Regions from separate parts of the Streptomyces sp. NPDC047971 genome, predicted to be linked through region 1. Evidence: riboswitches for the same ligand, from Rfam matches in the RefSeq annotation. Region 1 holds a riboswitch; the other holds the start of a gene.
What was found. A riboswitch is a leader RNA that binds a small molecule or an ion and turns the genes downstream of it on or off. The one in region 1 is predicted to bind ZMP and ZTP.
Positions count from the first base shown of each region.

Region 1 (7,350 bases):
CGCGGACTTGTCCTTGAACTGGGTCATGCGGGACGCCTCGCCGAAGCCGGTGAGGCAGTTCATGATCCAGCCGAGCTGTGCGTGCTCCGGGACGTGGCTCTGGACGAAGAGCGTGCAGCGCTCGGGGTCGAGACCGGCGGCCAGCAGCTGGGCGGCGGCGAGCCGCGTGTTGGAACGCAGCTCCGCCGGGTCCTGCGGGACCGTGATCGCGTGCAGGTCGACGACCATGTAGAAGGCGTCGTGCGTCTCCTGCAGGGCGACCCACTGGCGGACGGCGCCGAGGTAGTTGCCGAGGTGGAACGAGCCTGCGGTGGGCTGGATTCCGGAGAGCACACGGGGAACGTCAGAGGCCATGTTCCCCATTCTCTCAGGTGCGGGAGGCGTTCCCGGACTGGGAACCGATCCCGTTCTGCCGGTGTATCAAAGGTGTGAGGACGCTGGAGGGGGGCCGGGTCTTGGAATTCAGCGGGGCGGCGCGCCGGGGGTCCCCCCTGACGGAGTCTGGGGGGACCCCGTTCGACGGTGGCGGTGGACGGCGGGCGGGCGAAGGGGAAGCCGAAGCCGCGGTGATCGCACGCGTGCGCGCCGGGGAGGCGGAGGCGTACGCGACGCTGGTCCGCGCGCACACCGCTGTCGCGCTGCGGGCGGCCGTGGCGTACGGAGCGGGTGCGGAGGCCGAGGACGTGGTGCAGCAGGCGTTCTTCAAGGCGTACCGGTCGCTGGGGCGGTTCAGGGACGGCGCCGCGTTCCGGCCGTGGCTGCTGCGGATCGTGGTCAATGAGACGAGGAACACAGTGCGCTCGGCGGGTCGGCAGCGGGCGGTCGCGGGGCGGGAGGCGGAGCTGCTCTCGGGCGAGCCGCTGATACCGGACGGAGCCGATCCGGCGGTGGCGGCGGAGGAGGGCGAGCGCCGGCGGCGGCTGCTCGCGGCGCTGGACGGGCTCGGCGAGGACCATCGGCAGGTGGTGATCCACCGGTATCTGCTGGAGCTGGACGAGACGGAGACGGCCGAGGCGCTCGGCTGGCCGCGGGGCACGGTGAAGTCCCGGCTGAGCCGGGCGCTGAAGAAGCTCGGACTGGCATTAGAGGGAGGTGACGAGCATGAAGGACGACGGGCTCCCGGATGAGCTGCGCGACCTCGGACGGGCTCTGAGAGTGCCGGACGTGAGCGGGGAGACGATGGCCGAGCGGGTGCTGGCCCAGCTCCTGGCGGAACGGGTGCCGGCGCCGCCGGCCCCCCGGGCCCGGTTGTCGTGGCTGCGGTTCGCGTGGCTGCGTCGGCGGTGGAAGGCCCTTCTCGCGGCCCTCTCCGGGGTCCTGGTGGTGCTCGTGCTCACACCACCGGTCCGGGCGACGGTGGCGGACTGGTTCGGCTTCGGAGGGGTGGAGGTGCGGTACGACCCCGGCGCGCACCCCGGCCGGGACGCGACGGTGCCGGAGTGCGCCGACCCGGTGTCGCTGGAGGACGCCGAACGCGAGGCCGGCTTCACCCCGCTGATACCGAGCGCGCTCGGCGCGCCCGACGCGGTCTCGGTGACCGGCTCGGCGGAGCCGGGGCGGGCGGTGATCAGCCTGTGCTGGCGGAAGGACGGCCGGACGGTCCGGCTCGACGAGTTCCCGGCGCGGCTCCCCGCGGCCTTCGGCAAGCTGGTGCAGACGCGGCCGGAGTGGGTCGATCTGCCGGAGGGCACGGAGGGCTACTGGTTCGCCGAGCCGCATCGGCTGCGCTTCCCGCTGACGGACGCGAGCGGTGAGGAGTGGACCCACGCGATACGCACGGCGGGCCCCACGCTCCTCTGGACGAGGAACGCGGGAGCCCTGACCCTGCGCCTGGAGGGCGAGCCCTCCCTGGAGAAGGCGCGCCGGATAGCCGAGTCGGTCGGCTGAGCCTTCGCGCCGACCGGGGGGATCAGGCCGGGAGGCCCGGGGCCGGGAAGGCCGCCATCAGCTCCGCGACCTCGGCCCGGATCGCGAGGAGCGCGTCCTCGTCGCCCGCGCCCGCCGCCGCGACGCCCCGGTCGATCCATTCGGCGACCTGCGCCATGTGCTCCGTGCCGAGGCCGCGGGAGGTGAGGGAGGGGGTGCCGATGCGGACGCCGGAGGGGTCGAAGGGCTTCCGGGGGTCGTAGGGGACGGTGTTGTAGTTGACGACGATCCCCGCCCGGTCGAGGGCCTTGGCGGCGACCTTGCCGGGGACCTCCTTGGGAGTGAGGTCCATCAGGATCAGGTGGTTGTCGGTGCCGCCGGAGACGAGGTCGAAGCCGCGGGCCAGCAGGGCCTCGGCGAGGGCCTTGGCGTTGGCGACGACCGCGTGGGCGTAGTCGCGGAAGGAGGGCTGGGCCGCCTCGCGCAGGGCGACGGCGATGGCCGCGGTGGTCTGGTTGTGCGGGCCGCCCTGGAGGCCGGGGAAGACGGCCTTGTCGAGGGCCTTGGCGTGCTCCTCGCGGGACATCAGCATGGCGCCCCGCGGGCCGCGCAGGGTCTTGTGGGTGGTGGTCGAGATGACGTCGACGTGCGGGACCGGGGAGGGGTGGGCGCCGCCGGCGATCAGGCCGGCGATGTGGGCGACGTCGGCGACGAGCACGGCACCGGCCTCGCGGGCGATCTCGCCGAAGGCGGCGAAGTCGATGGTGCGAGGCAGTGCGGTGCCCCCGCAGAAGATCACCTTGGGCCGCTCCTTGAGGGCGAGCTCGCGGACCTCGTCGAAGTCGATCAGCCCGGTGTCCTGGCGTACGCCGTACTGCACGCCCCGGAACCACCTGCCGGTCGCGGAGACGCCCCAGCCGTGGGTGAGGTGACCGCCCATGGGCAGTGCCATCCCCATCACGGTGTCGCCGGGCTCGGCGAAGGCGAGGTAGACGGCGAGGTTGGCCGGGGAGCCGGAGTAGGGCTGCACATTGGCGTGGTCGACACCGAAGAGGGCCTTGGCGCGCTCGATCGCGAGGCTCTCGACCTGGTCGATGTTCTGCTGGCCCTCGTAGTACCGGCGGCCGGGGTAACCCTCGCTGTACTTGTTCTGGAGGACGGTGCCGGAGGCTTCGAGGACGGCCCGGGACACGTAGTTCTCGCTGGGGATCAGGCGCAGGGTCTCGGCCTGGAGCAGCTCCTCGGCGACGACGAGCGCGGCGAGTTCGGGGTCGGTGGCGGTGAGGGCGGGGTGCGGGGTGGGGTGGTTCATGGCGTTCCTCCGGGCCTTCGGCGGATCCCGGGGTACGGCTCAGCTCGACTGGGCGGCACCACACGGGATGTTCGGTCTCCCGAAGATGCCCAGGCGGGCGGCATCTCGTGTGGTCTGCCGCGCACGGCTCCCCCGGGGTCGCTTCCCCGTACGCCAGTCGCCGTGCGTGTTTCCAGCGTAGCGGGCGCGCCGTCACCCAGGTTTCTTCGTCCGGCATCCGAGCGACGATAGAAAAAGGGGCCACACCCGCCCCAGGCCGCAGGACGAACGGAGATCCCGTGTCGAGGACGCAAGACGCGATCGCTTCCGCGGAGGCGCACAGCGCTCACAACTACCACCCCCTGCCCATCGTCGTCGCCTCGGCGGACGGGGCATGGATGACCGATGTCGAGGGCCGCCGCTACCTCGACATGCTCGCCGGGTACTCGGCGCTCAACTTCGGGCACGGCAACCGGCGGCTGATCGATGCCGCGCGGGCCCAGCTGGAGCGGGTGACGCTCACGTCGAGAGCCTTCCACCACGACCGCTTCGCGGAGTTCTGTACGCGGCTGGCCGAGCTGTGCGGCAAGGAGATGGTCCTGCCGATGAACACCGGCGCGGAGGCCATCGAGACGGCGGTGAAGACCGCGCGGAAGTGGGGTTACGAGGTCAAGGGCGTGCCGGACGGGCACGCGAAGATCGTGGTCGCGGCGAACAACTTCCACGGCCGGACGACGACGATCGTCAGTTTCTCCACGGACCACGAGGCCCGCGACCACTACGGCCCGTACACGCCGGGGTTCGAGATCGTTCCGTACGGGGATCTGACGGCGATGGAGCGCGCGGTCACCGCGCACACCGTGGCGGTGCTCCTGGAACCGATCCAGGGCGAGGCGGGGGTCCTGGTGCCGCCCGCCGGGTATCTGCGCGGGGTACGGGAGTTGACCCGCGAGCGGAACGTGCTCTTCATCGCCGACGAGATCCAGTCGGGCCTCGGCCGGACCGGGCGGACCTTCGCCTGCGAGCACGAGGGCGTGGTGCCCGACGTGTACGTCCTGGGCAAGGCGCTGGGCGGCGGTGTGGTCCCGGTCTCGGCGGTGGTCGCGGACCGGGATGTGCTCGGGGTGTTCCGGCCGGGTGAGCACGGGTCGACGTTCGGCGGGAACCCGTTGGCGTGCGCCGTGGCGCTGGAGGTGATCGCGATGCTGCGGAGCGGGGAGTACCAGCAGCGGGCGGCGGAGCTGGGCGAGCATCTCCACTCCGAGTTGGGGCTGCTCGTGGGCGGAGGCGCCGTGGAGGCGGTGCGCGGGCGCGGGCTGTGGGCCGGTGTGGACATCGCCCCGTCCCGGGGCACGGGCCGGGAGATCTCCGAGAAATTGATGGAGCGCGGCGTCCTGGTGAAGGACACGCACGGTTCGACGATCCGGATCGCGCCGCCGCTGGTCATCAGCAAGGAGGATCTGGACTGGGGTCTGGAGCAGCTGCGGGCGGTGCTCTCGGACTGACACCGACGCCCGCTCCCCGAGGGACGGGTGTCCGTCCCGAGGTCGCTCCGGGGACGGGCGCGCGGGCGCCGGTCCCTGGCGGGCGGGCGTCCGTCCCCGCCGGCGGCGCCAGTTCCGGCGGGCGCGGGCGTCCGTCCCGAGGTCGCTCCGGGGGCGGCCGACCCCCGGCCCCGGCGGGGCCGGGGGCTCGGGTCGGCGGTGGGGTCAGAGGATGACGTGCGGCAGGAAGCGGGCGTACTCGTCCGTGATCAGGCCCGCCGACTCACGGATTCCGAGCCCCGCCGCCTCGTCCTCCACGACCCAGGCGCCGAGCACCACGCGGTTCCCGTCGAAGTCGGGCAGCGGGGCCAACTCCTGGTAGCAGCAGGGCTCCTCACGCTCCACGGCCGGGGAGCCCGACTCGTGGACGGTGACGCCGGCGCCCTCGCGACCGAGCAGCGGCTTGGCGACGTAGCCGCCGGTCGCGGCCAGTTCGCGGGGGCCGTCGAGGTAGGCGGGCAGCAGGTTGGGGTGGCCCGGATAGAGCTCCCAGAGGATCGCGAGCAGCGCCTTGTTGGAGAGCAGCATCTTCCAGGCGGGCTCGATCCAGCAGGTCGTGCCCGTACCGCCGCCGTTGTCGAGGGTGTCCAGGACGTGGGGGCCGAAGCGGTCGGTGGTGAGCCACTCCCACGGGTAGAGCTTGAAGCAGCTGCGGATGAACCGGAGCCGGTCGTCGACGAACCGCCCCGACAGCCGGTCCCAACCGATCCGTTCGACCGAGAGCGCCTCCGTGTCGAGCCCGGCCTGCTGGGCCGTCTCGCGCAGATAGGCGACGGTCATCAGGTCCTCGCCGAGTTCGTCCCCGTCGGAGTGGACGAAGTGCAGGGGGCCGGGGGGCAGCAGCCTCGCCTGGCGCTTCCAGGCGTCGACGAGCCGCTCGTGGAGCGAGTTCCACTGGTCGGCGCCGGGGAAGCGCTCCTCCATCCAGAACCACTGCGGGCTCGCGGCCTCGACCAGCGAGGTCGGGGTGTCGGCGTTGTACTCCAGCATCTTGGCCGGGCCCGTGCCGTCGTAGCGGAGGTCGAACCGTCCGTAGAGGGAGGGCAGTTCGGCCCGGCGACGCCAGGACTCGGCGACGAGGGAGACGAGCCGGGGGTCGGTGAGCCCCAGATCGGCGAAGCGATCCTTCTCGACGATGTGCGCCGCCGCCGCCAGACACATGGCGTGCAGCTCCTCGACGACCTCCTCAAGGGCCTCGACCTCGGGAAGGGTGAAGGAGTAATACGCGCTCTCGTCCCAGTACGGGCGCAGGGAGTCGTCGGGGTAGCGGGTCAGGGGGTAGATGAGCCCCTGCTCCTCCACCGTCTGCTGCCACCCCGGCCGGGGTTCGATCGTGTGCCGCCGCATGTCGTACGGTCCGTCCCGCTCAGCCGCCGCCGGAACCGGAACAGCCGAAGCCGCCGGTGTCGACGGCCGTCTTGTCGAAGCTGCCGCCGCTGACCCTGTTGTCGCTCACGCTGCCGCCGTAGTAGTACGAACCGCGCGTGGAGCTGCTGCTGCCGCTGCCACTGCCGCTCTCGCACTCGTAGCTCGGCAGCTTCTCGCGCGTCAGCGGGTCGACACACCGCCGGTCCGGCTCGGAGCCGCAGGACGTGATCGTCGCCGCGAGCACCCCCATACCCCCGAGCACGACCGTGCTCGACCTCAGCCTGCGCATGTCAGTCCTTCCGATCGCGTGGTCAGCGACCGCACAGTTTAGGCCGCTGTCCGAACGCCCTCGCACTAGAGTCCCTTTGTGCTCTTCGGGATGATTTGTGCGCTCGGATCCTCGCTCTGCTTCGGCATGGCATCGGTGCTGCAGGCGCTCGGCGCGCGCGAGGCGGCGCCCGGGACAGGCGCCGGAGTCGACGTGGCGCTGCAACTGCGGGCGATGCGGCAATGGCGGTATCTGGCCGGCCTCGCCCTGGACGGGATCGGGTTCGGGCTGCAGATCGTCGCGCTGCTGACCCTGCCGATCTACATGGTGGGCGCCGCGCTCGCGGCGAGTCTGGCGGTCACGGCGGTGGCCGCGTCATGGCTGCTCAAGGTCCGGCTGCACCGGATGGAGTGGGCGGCGGTGGGCGTGGTGTGCGCCGGTCTGGCGATGCTCGCCCTCTCCGCGGGCGACGAGGGCGAGCAGAGCTCGTCGGAGGCGCTGCGGTGGGCGATGCTCGCGGCGGCGTTCGCGGTGCTGGGACTGGGCACGGCCGCCGGACGGCTGCCCGGCCGGCCGCGGGCGCTGGCGCTCGGACTCCTCGCGGGCTTCGGGTTCGGGGTGGTGGAGGTGGCGGTCCGGCTGATCGACGGCTGGGACCTCGCGAACCCCGCGGTGTACGCGCTGCTGCTGGGCGGCGGGACGGCGTACGTGATGCTGACCTCGGCGCTCCAGCGGGGTTCGGTGACGACGGCGACGGCCGGCGCGGTCCTGGGCGAGACGATCGGCCCGGCGCTGGTGGGGGTGATCTGGCTGGGCGACCAGACGCGGGCGGGCCTGGGCTGGCTGGCGATCCTGGGCTTCTTGGTCGCGCTGGCCGGGGCGCTGGTCCTGGCGCGCTTCGGCGAGCCCCCGACACCCCTGCCCGAACCGGACCTGTCGACGACGCCCCCGGCGCGGTAGCCGTCCCGGCCCGGCGCGGGGAATCGCCCGGCCCGGCATGCGGAAACGCCCGG
Region 1 is NZ_JBEZNW010000026.1:5,598-12,947, reverse strand. It holds gene trpS (tryptophan--tRNA ligase) at 1-354, opposite strand, end outside; gene AB0D99_RS23285 (RNA polymerase sigma factor) at 567-1,127, shown strand; gene AB0D99_RS23280 (hypothetical protein) at 1,102-1,887, shown strand; gene glyA (serine hydroxymethyltransferase) at 1,910-3,178, opposite strand; ZMP/ZTP riboswitch at 3,259-3,349, opposite strand; gene rocD (ornithine--oxo-acid transaminase) at 3,457-4,662, shown strand; gene AB0D99_RS23265 (glutathionylspermidine synthase family protein) at 4,867-6,048, opposite strand; gene AB0D99_RS23260 (hypothetical protein) at 6,068-6,358, opposite strand; gene AB0D99_RS23255 (hypothetical protein) at 6,449-7,297, shown strand.

Region 2 (7,350 bases), on a different contig from region 1:
CCCGCCTCCGCGCCGAAGCCGTTGACGATGTTCACCACGCCCGGCGGCAGCAGGTCGGCGATCAGGCTCATCCAGAAGTGCACCGACGCCGGGGTCTGTTCGGCCGGTTTCAGGACCACCGCGTTCCCCGCGGCCAGCGCGGGCGCCAGCTTCCAGACCGCCATGAGGATCGGGAAGTTCCACGGGATGATCTGCCCGACCACGCCCAGCGGCTCGTGGAAGTGGTACGCGACGGTGTCGTCGTCGATCTCGCTCAGCGTGCCCTCCTGGCCGCGCAGCGCCCCCGCGAAGTAGCGGAAGTGGTCGATCGCCAGCGGGATGTCGGCGGCCAGGGTCTCCCGGACCGGCTTGCCGTTCTCCCAGCTCTCCGCGACGGCCAGTTCCTCCAGATGGGCCTCCATCCGGTCGGCGATCCGGAGGAGGAGGTTCGACCGCTCCGTCGGCGCCGTGCGGCCCCACGCCGGGGCCGCCGCGTGTGCCGCGTCCAGAGCGCGCTCCACGTCCTCGGCCGTTCCGCGGGCGACCTCGGTGAAAGGACGGCCGTCGACCGGGCTCGGGTTCTCGAAGTACTGTCCCCGGGCCGGGGCGACGTACTCACCGCCGATCCAGTGGTCGTAGCGGGCCTGGTACGACATGATCGCGCCCTCGGTACCGGGTGCGGCGTAACGAGTCATGGACATGGCCTCCCTCGGACCGCGCCGGCCGTCCTGACCGGCGCTCACCGCCGAGAGTGCTCCGCCCGACGTTGCAACACCGTTGCGCCCGCCGACAGTTCCGCGTCCAGCGCCCGCAACCGGGCCAGCACGGGCGCCAGTCCGGCATCCGGAACCACCTCGGACAGCGCCCGCCACATCTCCACGTCGTCCTCGCCCCACGCGCTGTACGTCCAGTCCGCGAGCAGCGCCGGATCGCCCCGGTCCACCAGCGCCGCCCGCAGCCGGTCCGCGAGCCGCTCGCGCAGCCGTACGACGCCCGGCGCGCGCGACGACGGCAGCAGCGGACCCGCGTACTCGCCGAGCGCCGCCGACACCGCGCCCGAGCCGAGCCGCCGGTCGACCGTGCCGAAGTCCGCGTCCACCGAGGCCGCCAGCCGGTAGGGGCGTGAGCGCAGCAGTTCCGGACCGAGGAGGCCGCGCAGCCGCGACAGCTCGGCCCGCAGGGTGACCGGGGTGACCGACTCCTCCTCGTACAGGAGCGTCAGGAGCTCGTCGCCGCCCACGCCGTCGGGACGGTGCGCGAGGACGACCAGGATCTCGCTGTGGCGCCGGCTCAGCCGCAGCCCCCGGCCGCCGACGCGCAGCAGCGCCTCGTCCCGGCCCAGCGCGGTCAGCCTCACCCGGTCCTCGGCCGGGGCGGGGGCGAGGAGGGCCAGGTGGGACTCGGCCGCGCGCGCCACGGCCTGCACGAAGGCCAGGCTGTGCGGATGGGCGAGCCGGTCCCCGCCGGTGATGTCGACCGCGCCGAGCAGCCGCCCGGTCCGCGGATCGTGCACCGGGGCGGCGGCGCAGGTCCACGCCTGCACCGGCCGACGGAAGTGCTCGGCGCTGAAGACCTGCACCGGCCGGTCCACGGCGATCGCCGTCCCGGGCGCGTTCGTCCCGGCCACCGACTCCGACCACCGGGCCCCGGCGACGAAGTTCATGGCGCGGGCACGGCGCAGCGTCCCGGGGTGACCCTCCACCCAGAGCATCCGCCCGGCCGCGTCGCAGACCGCGAGCAGATGCTCCCCGTCCCGCGCGTAGGCGCCCATCAGCTCCCGGATCACCGGCATCGCGGCGGAGAGCGGATGTTCCTCCCGGTGCCCGGCGAGCTCGTCGTCGGCCAGCTCCACACGGGCCGCGCCGTCCGGGCTCACTCGCGCCCGCGCCGAGCGCCGCCAGGAGTCGGCGACCAGCGGCCGTACCGGGGGGAGCTGCACCCGACCGCCGCTGGTGAACGCCTCGTGCGCCCGCCGCAGCGCCCCGGCGTCCGGCTCCGACGTCACCCACGCATCGCTCAACTCGGCCTCCACGTCGAGGTCCACCGCTGCCTTCCTGGCCATCGTCGTGCGCGCGCGGGTCGCCCACAAGCGTCCGGACACCACGGCATATGCACCCTGTCCTGACACCGCCGTCAGGTCCTCACGTAGAGTGGGGCTCGGGCCGTGACTGGCGCTTGAGGTGGATCACCACCGGGGAGCGGCCCCGCGGACTCCACGCACCCGCGCGGATCCGTCGCTGCCGTGCGCCTGGGCGATCACCTGTCATCGACGACGCCCAGGAGTGGCCCATGTCCACCAGCACCGCCTCCCTCATGGACGGAACCGCCCTCGCCCGCCGCACGGTCGAGGAGACCGCCGCGCGTGCCGCCGAGATCACCCGCCGCACCGGCGTCACGCCCTGTCTCGCCACGGTCCTCGTCGGCGCGGACCCGGCCTCCGTCACGTACGTGAAGATGAAGCAGAACCGCTGCGCGAAGGCCGGAATCCGTTCCCGGCACGTCGAGTTGCCCGCCTCCACGACGACCGAGGAGCTCGTCGCCGCCATCACCGCGCTCTCCGAGGACCCCGAGGTCCACGGCATCCTGCTCCAGCACCCGGTCGGAGCGCACATCGACGAGCGCGCCGCCTTCGAGGCGATCGCCCCGGAGAAGGACGTCGACGGCGTCACCATGGCCTCCTTCGCCGCCATGGGCTTCGGCCTCCCGGGCTTCGTCTCCTGCACGCCCGGCGGCATCATGCGCCTGCTCGACGCGTACGACGTCGAGCTGAGCGGCAAGCGGGCCGTCGTGGTCGGCCGCTCCGCGATCCTCGGCAAGCCGGCCGGACTGCTGCTGCTCGGCCGCGACGCCACCGTCACGTACTGCCACTCGCGCACCACCGAGCTCTCCTCGATCGTCGGTGAGGCCGACATCCTCGTGGCCGCCGTGGGCAAGCCCCGCTTCATCAAGGGCGAGCACATCAAGCCCGGCGCGGTCGTGATCGACGCGGGCTACAACCCCGGCAACATCGGCGACGTCGACTTCGAGACGGCCGCCGAGCGGGCCTCGCTCATCACGCCCGTACCCGGGGGTGTGGGTCCGATGACCATCGCCGTGCTCCTGGCGCAGACCGTCGAGGGGGCGGAGCGCCAGCTCGGCCTCTGAGAGGTGCCGGGGGCCGCCGCCTGCCCGCCTGGACCGGGCAGGCGGATCCCTGCGACCCGTCTAGCACGAGGACAGCGCGTCGCGCGACCCTTGGGTGGACGGACTTTTGTCACCGTTCTGTCCGCGGTGTGCTGCAACTTGCCTTCAGGCAGCAGAAACTGACGGTTCGTGAGTGAATCTGGTCACCATGTCCCGGTTCCCCGTCGGCCTGCCGGCGCCGCTGCCGCACCTCCTCGTGCCGGTCCTTCTCCTCCTGGCGGGCCTCGTGGCCGTGAGCTGTCACGGGGCGGGAACCCGGTCCCCGGGGGATCCCGGAGATCTGAGGTCCGCGACGGCCCAGGCCGCCGGCCGCGAGCTCGCGCCGCAGGGCGGGGCCGAGACCCGTCGTCCCCCGCCTGACCCCGGCTCGTCCGCGACGGCCTCGGTGCCGTACGAGCGCCTCGCACCGGGGGAGTGCTTCGACATCGACCGGGAGGCCCCGGGGACCGTCGTGCGGCGCGGCTGCGACCAGCCGCACGACGCCCAACTCGTCACGGTGCTCCGGCTGACCGGCGACCACGGCACGGACGAGGAGGTACGCGACGGGGCCGCGGCCCTCTGTCGCGAGCCGCTGCGCGACGAGGCCGCGGAGCAGCCGTACGGCACGCGGTGGACCACCTTCGTCCAGTACCCGTACCGCAGCGGCTACCTCCTCGGCTCCGACGCCGTCGCCTGCAGCCTCGCCGCACACACCCCCGCGTCCGCCACGGGCGGCACGGTCCGCAAGCTCACCGCGCCGCTCCGGTGACGGCCGCGCCTCAGCCCTCTCCCGCCGCCGCGAGCGCGGCGGCCGGATCCTGGTCCGCGGGACCGGCCGGGACCCAGTGGCCGCGTTCCTTGCGATAGGGCCACCAGCGGCCGTCCTCGCCGAGCCGCAGCTGCGCCTCCGCACCCACCACCGTCCAGCGCGCCGCCCCCGCCGGCCTCAGCACCGGCCGGTCGGCGTCCTCCCAGGCATCCGCGAGCGCCGTCCTCGCCCGTGCCAGCGCCTCCGGTTCCGGTGTCCACTCCTCCTCCAGTACGGCGAGGGCGGCGGCGCCGCCGAACCGCCACGCGCGCGTGGCCGGCTCCAGCTCCGCCCGACGCCGCCCGGACCCGGTGGCGAGCCGGGACGCGACACCCGACGGCACGGACCCGGAGGCCGCCAGGCGCACCGCGTCCTGCCCGACCGTCAAGGCCCCTTCCACCGGGGTGTGCTCATGCCCCGGGGCGAGCGCCTCGGCGAGCATCCGGTGGGCCCGGATCGCCGCGTCCACCGCCAGGAACTCCAGCGCCGAAGGGTCGAGACCGGGCGCGGGGTCCGTCTCGGTGTCCAGGGCCGGTGGAACGCCCGGGACCGACGGGAGCGCCGGCGGGGCGGGCAGCGGTGGCAGGATGTCCCGCGCGGCGAAAGCCTCCCCGGCCGGCACACCGTCGGACTCGCCCCCCGAACCCTCCGCGACCGGGGCGTCGGGAGCCGCCCGCACCGCGCTGCGCTCCTGCAGCTCGTCCAGGAGCGCGCGTTCCCCGCGCCCCCGCATCAGCAGCAGCACGAACGGGTCCTCGTCCAGCAGCCGCGCCACCTGGTAGCACAGGGCCGCCGTGTGCGGGCAGTGGTCCCACGCCTCACAGCCGCACTCCGGGTCCAGATCGCCGATGCCCGGCATCAGTTCCAGTCCGGCCGCCGCCGCGTCCTCCACGAGATGCGGCGGCATCTCATGGTCGAGCAGCGCCGCGATGTGGCCCGCGCTCTCCACCGCGAGGTCGAGCAGCCGGTCCCACTCGTCCTCCGACAGCTCCTGCAGCAGCACGTCGCTGCGGTACGAGGAGCCGTCACGGTCCCGCACGACCGCCGTGATCCGCCCGGGCCGTACCGAGACCGCGCCCACCGCGCCCTCACGGGCGTGCCTGCGCCCCTTCTTCAGCTGCTGGCCGTCGAGCGCCGTGTCCTCCAGTGCCTTCAGCCAGGCCCGGCCCCACCATGTGCGGGCGAAACCGGAGCCGCCGGCCGGCGGCAGCGCCGCGAAGGTCCGTTCGTCCTCGTACCCGCTCATCGCCCGTCCCCTCTCAGCTGGACCAGGTCGGCCAGCTCGGCATCCGTCAGTTCGGTCAGCGCCGCCTCGCCCGAGCCCAGCACCGAGTCGGCCAGGGCCCGCTTGCGCAGGAGCATCTGGGCGATCCGGTCCTCGATCGTCCCCTCGGCGATGAGCCGGTGGACCTGCACGGGCTGCGTCTGCCCGATGCGGTACGCGCGGTCGGTGGCCTGGGCCTCCACGGCCGGGTTCCACCAGCGGTCGTAGTGCACGACATGCTCGGCCCGGGTCAGGTTGAGCCCGGTGCCCGCCGCCTTCAGCGACAGCAGGAAGACGGGAACCTCGCCGTCCTGGAAGCGCGCGACCATCGCCTCGCGCTCGGCCACGGGGGTGCCGCCGTGCAGGAACTGGGTCCGTACGCCCCGCGCCGCCAGATGCTCTTCGAGGAGCCGCGCCATCTGCACGTACTGGGTGAAGACCAGGACGCTCGCGTCCTCGGCGAGGATCGTGTCGAGCAGCTCGTCGAGCAGCTCCAGCTTGCCGGAGCGGCCGTCGATGCGGGGCCGGTCCTCCTTCAGGTACTGGGCGGGGTGGTTGCAGATCTGCTTGAGCCCGGTCAGCAGCTTCACCACCAGCCCGCGACGCTCCATGCCGTCGGCCTCGGCGATCGCCGCGAGTGTCTCCCGCACCACCGCTTCGTAGAGCCCCGCCTGTTCCTTCGTCAGGGAGACGGCCCGGTCGGTCTCGGTCTTCGGCGGCAGCTCGGGGGCGATTCCCGGGTCGGACTTGCGGCGGCGCAGCAGGAACGGGCGGACGAGCGCGGCGAGCCGTTCGGCGGCGGCCGGGTCCTCACCGCCCTCGACGGCCGAGGCGTACCGGGAGCGGAAGGTGCCGAGCCGGCCGAGGAGGCCGGGCGTCGTCCAGTCGAGGATCGCCCACAGTTCGGAGAGGTTGTTCTCGACGGGAGTGCCGGACAGGGCGACGCGTGCCTTGGCCCCGATGGTGCGCAGCTGCTTGGCGGTGGCCGAGTACGGGTTCTTGACGTGCTGGGCCTCGTCCGCGACGACCAGACCCCAGGAACGGCCCGCCAGTTGCTCGGTGTCCAGCCGCATGGTCCCGTACGTGGTGAGGACGAACTCGCCGTCGGCCAGGCCCTCCAGGCTCCGTGCCGGGCCGTGGAAGCGGCGCACGGGCGTGCCGGGCGCGAACTTCTCGATCTCCCGCTGCCAGTTGCCCATGAGCGAGGTGGGGCAGACGACCAGCGTGGGGCCGGCGGCGTCGGGATGGCTCCGGCGGTGCAGATGGAGCGCGATGAGCGTGATGGTCTTGCCCAGGCCCATGTCGTCGGCGAGACAGCCCCCGAGGCCGAGGGAGGTCATCCGGTGCAGCCAGTTGAGGCCGCGCAGCTGGTAGTCGCGGAGCGTCGCCGCGAGCGCGGCGGGCTGGGGGACCTCCTGCGGCCCGCCCTCGGGGTCGGAGAGGAGGGTGCGCAGCTGCTCCAGCCAACCGGTCGCATGCACCTCGACCCGGCGGCCGTCGGCCTCCGCCGTCCCGGTGAGGACGGCGCCGAGCGCGTCCACGGGCGTCATCTTGCGGTCGTGCGAGGCGCGGGCGCGGCGGACCTCCGCCGGGTCGACCAGCACCCACTGGTCCCGCAGGCGCACCACCGGGCGGCCGGCTTCGGCGAGCTGGTCCAGTTCGGCACGGGTGAGTTCCTGCTCGCCGATCGCGAAACGCCAGTTGAAGGCGAGGAGCGCGTCGGCGGAGAGGAAGGAGGGGAGCGCAGAGGAGCGCCGGCCGTCGGGGGAGTCGGCGTCCCCCTCCGGGTGCGGCGCGTCCGTCGGCGTCGGGTCGCCTCCCCGCGCACCCGGCGCGTCGGAGTCGCCGTCCGGAGGGCCGATCACCGCGCGGACCGTGAGCCGGTGGGCCAGGTCGCGCGGCCAGTGGATCTGGACGCCCGTCGCGGCGAGCGCCCGCGCGGCGGGGCCGAGCAGCTCGGTGACCTCCTCGTCCGCCAGCTCCACGGCGTCCGGGACGGCGGCCGAGAGCAGCGGGGCCAGGGGCGGCCAGGCACGTGCGGCACGGCGCAGCGCGAGGAGCGCGTCCATCCGGGCCCGGGGCTCGAACGCCCCGCCGGCGGGGCCCGATCCGGCCCAGACGTCGGCCGCGTCGGCGA
Region 2 is NZ_JBEZNW010000005.1:154,848-162,197, forward strand. It holds gene AB0D99_RS07435 (aldehyde dehydrogenase family protein) at 1-674, opposite strand, end outside; gene AB0D99_RS07440 (GAF domain-containing protein) at 719-2,083, opposite strand; ZMP/ZTP riboswitch at 2,134-2,240, shown strand; gene AB0D99_RS07445 (tetrahydrofolate dehydrogenase/cyclohydrolase catalytic domain-containing protein) at 2,269-3,123, shown strand; gene AB0D99_RS07450 (hypothetical protein) at 3,296-3,910, shown strand; gene AB0D99_RS07455 (SWF or SNF family helicase) at 3,921-5,195, opposite strand; gene AB0D99_RS07460 (SNF2-related protein) at 5,192-7,350, opposite strand, start outside.
Region 2: it holds a riboswitch for ZMP and ZTP, as region 1 does, so the genes downstream of both, AB0D99_RS07445 (tetrahydrofolate dehydrogenase/cyclohydrolase catalytic domain-containing protein) here and glyA (serine hydroxymethyltransferase) in region 1, are expected to answer to the same signal.